One region of the Agathobaculum sp. Marseille-P7918 genome, then DNA from elsewhere that is predicted to be linked to it. Evidence: predicted binding sites of a transcription regulator. Region 1 holds the regulator's gene; the other holds the start of a gene.
What was found. Region 1 encodes NrdR, which represses ribonucleotide reductase genes. Its sites were predicted from a motif close to CACNANATNTNGTG; they were not measured.

Region 1 (3,417 bases):
CTGCGTCGGTTGGTTCCGACCTGCAGCGCGCTGCATTCCTATGCGCGATTGTTGCGATTGTGTTGATGCTGATTTATATCACCATCCGCTTTGAGCTGACCAGCGGTTTGGCAGCGATTGTCTGCCTGGTACACGACCTGCTGATCATGCTGTCGGTCTATGTCTGGCTGCAGATTCCGCTGGACACCAACTTCATCGCCGCGGCGCTGACCATCTTCGGTTATTCGATTAACGCGTCGATCATCGTATTTGACCGCGTGCGTGAGAATCTGCGCACCGCGCGCAAGGAGCCGTTTGAGGCAGTGGCGGAGCGCAGCGTATGGCAGACCATGGGCCGTACGATCAATACTTCGCTGACCACGCTGTTCACGGTTGGCATGATCTATATTCTGGGTGTGCCGTCGCTTAAGCAGTTTACGCTGCCGCTGATTGTCGGCATTCTGGCGGGCGCTTGGTCGTCCATCATGCTGTCCTCCAGCTTGTGGGGCTTCTTCCGCAAGAAGTTCCGCAAAAAGCGCATCTAATTCTGGATGAAAAAAGGCCGGGCAAAGCGCCCGGCCTTTCGTGATTTGTTTGACACAGGAAAAAGAAACAGACAGCGAAGCATATTCAAGGCTTGCTTGTCTATCAAAGCAGAAGAAGGGAGAAAAGCCATGCGAATCGGAATGTCAACCGCGTGTTTCTACCCGCAGCCGCTGGAAGAGGCCCTGCCGATTATCGCCGGGCTGGGCGTGCGTGCGATTGAAATTTTTTTCAATACCGAAAGCGAATTTCAGCCGCGCTTTTATGAGGCGCTGGGAGCGCAGGCGCGCAGTCTGGGGCTGGATGTGATATCCGTGCATCCCTATACTTCGCTGATGGAAGGGATGCTGCTGTTTTCCGATTATGCGCGTCGCACAGAGGATGGACTGATGCAGTATCAGCGGTATTTTGAGTGTACGGCAGCGCTAGGGGCGCGGTTTTTGACCTTTCACGGGGAACGCCATATGGGGCAGCAGGATGATCCGGCACACTGGGAGCACAAATGCGAGGTTTATCAGCGGCTTTGTGAAATCGGCACAGCCTGCGGCGTGACACTTGCACAGGAAAATGTCGCATGGTGCCGGTCGCGCGACCCGGCGTTTATCCATGCTCTGTACCGCGATGTGCCTGCGCTGCACTATACGTTAGATGTCAAACAGGCATATCGTGCCGGACAGAGCTGGAAGGCGTTTATGGATGCAATGGGAGAGCGGCTGGTCAACGTGCATATCAACGACTTCTCTGCTGAGCAAAGTTGCCTGATGCCCGGTGAAGGCATCATGGATTATGCGGATTTCTTCTCGCGGCTGCGTATGAAAGGGTATGACGGTCATACCATCATTGAGGTTTATCGAACCAACTTTGATGCACCGGAGGAGCTGGAACGTGCGGTGCGTACGCTGAGCCGGTTTGCATCGGTATAAAACAGGAAAAGAGGGACGCAGATTAGGGTGTGTCGATTGACTTTATACCACAAGCGGTGGTATAATAAGGGAAAATACAGGACTGTATACCGGTTTGCAAGGGGGAAACGCAATGAAATGTCCGTTTTGCGGGTTTGATGACAGCAAGGTAGTCGATTCCCGACCGACTGATGAGGGAACAAGTATTCGCCGCCGCCGAGAATGTCTCAAATGTCTCAAGCGTTTTACCACCTATGAAACCGTGGAGCGGATGCCGCTGATGCTGGTCAAGCGTGACGGTACGCGGCAGGCCTATGACCGGCAGAAACTGCTGGGCGGCCTCATGAAAGCGTGTGAAAAACGACCGGTATCGCTCATTCAGCTTGAGCAAATCGTGGATAACGTTGAGCAGCGTGTTTTTGGCTCTCTGGAAACCGAAGTGTCCAGCAAGGAGATTGGCGAACTGGTGATGGAGCAGCTGCGCAAGGTCGATGAGGTGGCCTATGTGCGCTTTGCGTCTGTCTACCGGCAGTTTAAGGATATCAACACCTTTATGGAGGAGCTGAATACTCTGCTCAAGGATAAGTGATTGTTAACCTCCCTCACAAAACCGGCATAATGTCCGGGAAAAAAGCGCATAAACCGGGAAAAGAAGAACGAGGACTCAAGGCATGGAAAGTGCTTTGGGTCTTTTTTGTTGCGCAAAAATGGCTTGAAAAGGGGGATAAAAGTTCTGAAAATGAGAAAGTAGGGAAACGGGGGAAAAGAAAAAATGTCGATTTTAGAGAGATTTTCGGTCTGTTTTAGGTAAGACGGAATGGAAAAGGGAGGAATTGGAGCAGATCGAACGGAATGGGGTTGGAATGGATAGAGAATGGATGAGAATGGGACAAATGGGGCGCATTTGGTATAGAAAAGTTTCGAACTTCGCGTCACACAATTATTCGGAGTTTACAGTTCCTTACAGATATTGGACGGGATTCATGAGAAAAATCCGGCTCAAACGGCCAAAATAGTGCGTTTTTCATGGAAAAATTGCTTGTTTTTGCAGGGATAATAACAGGGAGTTTAAGGATAATTGCAATTATGCGAAGATTTTCAAGATGGATAGAGAAAAAGAAATAGTAAAAATATTTTGTATTTGAGGCTGAAACACTGGTTTAAGGGGAGTTTGTATAGTCAAAAATTCGGAAATTCATTTTTCGTAAATAACGGATTTATGCGGAGATTTTGAAGGCAAAACGCAAAAAGCTCAGCGCAATTCAAAGAATTAACCGAAGATTTTGTGTTCCAGAGGAGGGTGCGTTATGGAAAAGCAAGGCAAACGAACAAGGGAAATTTGCTTTTACAGCCAAAAGAACCAAGCGATGTGCAGTGTTCACTCGGCCGGTGCGCGGGACTACACCAAATGGTTGGAGGAACGCGAGGATGTGCGCGGCTATGAAGCCAATATTGCTTGGGACACCGCCTTTCTCAGTCGGATTGATCGCGTGGATATTCGTGGTTCTTACCTCACTACGGACTGGACAAGCGATTTCAAGCTGTTCTTCACAGACGGACATATCGGCATCCGGGAGATGATCCTGAAACGGAAGTTACATGAGCGCGCCTATGTGGAAAAGCTGGAGCTGTCCCGTCGGTACTGGAAAGCACAGGGCATCGAGGATTGGAAACTGGTAATGGAGGAATGAGCATGTTTATCAAGGTGCTGGAGGAGATCTACCATGTGCTGCGACAGGAAACAGACGGCTGCTGGGTGATCCGGTTCGAGAATCCGCAGCGACCGCAGTTTCTGTCTGCTGCACAGATGGAGGTCTGTCAGCGTGTGCCTGCTCCCAAACGGTATCTGCAAAGCACAGACCACAAGCGCAAACCAACCGAATCTGAGCGCAAAAAACTGGCTATGCTACAACCGATGATTGATGATCTGTACTGCATTTCAGATTACAAACGGCGGAAGGAATTATCGGAGCAGATCGCAGAAAAGCACCAT
Region 2 (3,417 bases), on a different contig from region 1:
TCCGCAAGGCCGATAAAGCCCAGCGTCAGCGTGCCGTGCTTGAGCACTTCACCAACTGTATCATCCGGGCCGAGCTTGTCCGAATCAATCCAGACGCCCTCACCCATCAGGAACGGATAATTGCGCACCTTCTTGGCCGACTGGATACGGAAACGGGCCAGGAGCTGGTCAATGACCAAATCAATTTTGCGATCCAAATCCTCAAAGAACCAGTCGATATCACCGTGGCTGCGGATGGCAATGCGCGGCAGATTAATCGAGGTAAACGACAGATTACCGCGGCCGTTGACGATTTCACGAGTCGGGTCAAAGTGGTTGCCGATAACGCGCGTGCGGCAACCCATATACGCGCATTCGGTTTCCGGATGGCCGGGCTTGTAATACTGCTTATTGAACGGCGCATCCAGAAAAGAGAAGTTCGGAAACATCCGCTTGGCGGAAACACGGCATGCCAGCTTAAACAGGTCGTAATTCGGCTCCCCTTCGTTATAATTGACGCCCTCTTTTACCTTGAAAATGTGAATCGGGAAAATCGGCGTTTCCCCATTGCCCAAACCGGCTTCGGTTGCCAGCAACAGCTGCTCGATGACCAAACGGCCTTCGGGCGAGGTATCCGTGCCGTAATTGAGCGAGGAGAACGGAATCTGCGCACCCGCACGCGAATGCATGGTATTCAGGTTATGTACCAGCGCTTCCATCGCCTGATATGCGCTCTTGCGTGTTTCCTTGTCTGCATACTTGCGAGCAAAACGCATGCATTTCTGCACTGCCTGCTCGTCAAGCGTTTCACCAAGCGCCGCCGCCATAGCTTCGTCGTAACCGTTATCACCGGCAAGACAAGCCCATTTGCCTGTCTGCTGCTCGACACGCTCGGTCAGCGCAGCCGCATCGACTTCGTTGTTTTCATCCGCACCGAACACCTCCAGCGCTTTTGCCAGATTGCTGCGGAACAGCTTGCGAAACGTCTTGCGAATACCAGGGGCCATCGAATAATCAAAATTCGGTACCGACTGGCCGCCGTGCTGATCGTTCTGATTGGACTGAATGGCGATGCACGCCAGCGCCGCATATGAACGGATATCATTCGGTTCACGCAAGAAGCCATGACCGGTGGAGAAGCCGCCGTCAAACAGCTTGAGCAAATCAATCTGGCAGCAGGTTGTTGTAAGCGTCAGGAAATCCAAATCATGAATATGGATATCTCCCTCCCGGTGCGCATTGGCGTGCGCCGGATCGAGAATAAACATTTCGTAAAACTGCTTTGCCCCCTCGGAGCCATACTTGAGCATGGTGCCCATTGCTGTATCGCCGTCGATGTTGGCATTCTCACGCTTTACGTCATTTTCCAGCGAGGACTGAAAGGTCAAATCCTCGTACACCTTCATCAGTCGGGTATTCATTTCACGCACACGAGTGCGCTCATTACGGTAAAGAATATACTTTTTTGCCGTGCGGGCATGTCCGCTTTCGATTAAAACCTTCTCTACTGTATCTTGTATCTGCTCCACCGTGGGAATCTGCTCTCCTACAGCCTTTTCCAACGTGTTTTCCACTTGTTCAGCCAGACCGCGCGCCATCTCGTAATCCTGTCCGCCGGAAGCCTGCGCCGCGCGGAAAATCGCGTTGGCAATCTTGTCAATCTCAAAGGGGGCACTGCGCCCGTCGCGTTTGACGATCTGCTGAATCATAAGTTCTATTCCCTCTCTCATACAAAAACCGCCTTGCGGCGATCACAAAATTTCGTAGATTGTTCTGATTTTTCGCACCATATCTTGTGCCTGTGCTATATATTTTACCGCTCACACACCTGCCTGTCAAGGGGAAACAAGGTTTTTGGAAGAATTGTAAGAATCAAAATATTTTTCTTGTTGGTTTCTCTAAAATTTCATCATTTTTCTCTGTGGACAACAGACAACCGTTCTGTGGATAACTCCTCTACTGTGGAAAATCCTGTGTACATCTTGTTGACAAACACAACGTAAACCATTCTTTTCTATTTTCCTCTTAACACAAGATATAGTATGCACTGTACAAACCGCACGCGCTCATCGAGACGTCTTGCATCCCATAATCCGCAAACAGAAAGGGCCGCAGCCCTACTGCTGCGCCCCTTTCAATTTACCTGACTCACTTCAGTCCGCTAAGCCGATTGCGCCCGACAATGGAACGGAAAGCACCAGCCCATGGCTACGTGTATTCATGCCGACCGCCTTCATCAGCGCGGTCATAATTTCCTGCCGTTCCTCACTTCGGACAATCAAAAATACAATTTCCTTTTCCGCCTGAATCTCAATACCGAAAAAACGCTTGACCTCGTCCTCTGCAATGCCGCGCGCAGCTATCACAGTTCCGCCTCGTGCTCCTGCTTTGCGCGCCGCATCCATGGCAACATTCGTGTATCCTCGCTCCATCACTACGACAACTGCGTCTAAACCGCAGGCTCGCTCTGATTTGCTCATACTCTCCGCCTCCTCGCTTCCAACATCCGTTTGCGTCAACAGCTTGTGCCATCGCACACCGATTCCGTTAATCGGAACGGTAAAAGCAATCCCCTTGCCCGGATAACGCATTTGCAAACTATGTCCCAGCTTTTCCAGCAGCCGACACGCCCGCTCCCGGTCGGTCAGACAAAGAACAATCGCCTTGGCTGTTTCACCGATGCCCAGCAAATCCAACATGTCGGTTTTCGCCGTACCGTGCGCCATGCAGACAAAATCCACGAGCACGTGGGTATCTCGGTACAAGCGGAGCACCTTTTCACTCTGTGATACATCTACTACAGATATCAGCAGTTCCACCGCACTGCGCACCGCCATCTGCGGTTGATACTCACTCATGCTGATCCTCCTCTTCCAAAACAATAATTTCTTCCTCTTCCTCTGCAGCGGATTGTGCCGCTCCATCCGTGCGACGCATCTTTTGATGATACAGCAACCCGAGGATTTGAATTGTCAGCAGCGGTGTCATCGCAACCATTGCTACAATACCAAATGCATCTGTTAAGACATTTCCGCCCAGGGCCTCGCACGCTCCCATTGCAAAAGGCAGAAGGAATGTAGAAGTCATCGGACCGGATGCAACACCGCCGGAGTCAAACGCAATACCGGTAAAAATCTTAGGGACAAAAAATGTCAAACCGAGCGCCAACAGATAGCCGGGAATGACAATCCAATAGATAGAAATTCCGGTCAGCACACGCAGCATGGAAAGGCCGACCGAGCAGGCTACACCGATGGACAGGCTATGCATCATTGCACGCTGCGAAACACCACCGTTAGTGATATTCTCTACCTGACGGTTCAGTACATGTACTGCCGGCTCTGCCGTGACCAAAAAATAACCGATCAACATACCCAGCGGCACCAGCAGCCAACTGTGCCCGCTTTGTGCCAACTGCTTTCCTAAAAAATGACCAAC

Region 2: ACESSO_RS15570 (anaerobic ribonucleoside triphosphate reductase) is a predicted target of NrdR. The motif match lies at 1,764-1,777, and genes of this name have one in related genera.

Annotation. Positions count from the first base shown of each region.
Region 1 covers NZ_CAXTXI010000003.1:272,933-276,349, forward strand. The annotation lists gene secD (protein translocase subunit SecD) at 1-524, shown strand, start outside; gene ACESSO_RS06550 (sugar phosphate isomerase/epimerase family protein) at 654-1,445, shown strand; gene nrdR (transcriptional regulator NrdR) at 1,558-2,013, shown strand; gene ACESSO_RS06560 (hypothetical protein) at 2,010-2,231, shown strand; gene ACESSO_RS06565 (hypothetical protein) at 2,732-3,115, shown strand; gene ACESSO_RS06570 (Mu transposase C-terminal domain-containing protein) at 3,118-3,417, shown strand, end outside.
Region 2 covers NZ_CAXTXI010000014.1:100,728-104,144, forward strand. The annotation lists gene ACESSO_RS15570 (anaerobic ribonucleoside triphosphate reductase) at 1-1,688, opposite strand, end outside; gene ACESSO_RS15575 (hypothetical protein) at 2,133-2,837, opposite strand; gene ACESSO_RS15580 (DUF1538 domain-containing protein) at 2,830-3,417, opposite strand, start outside.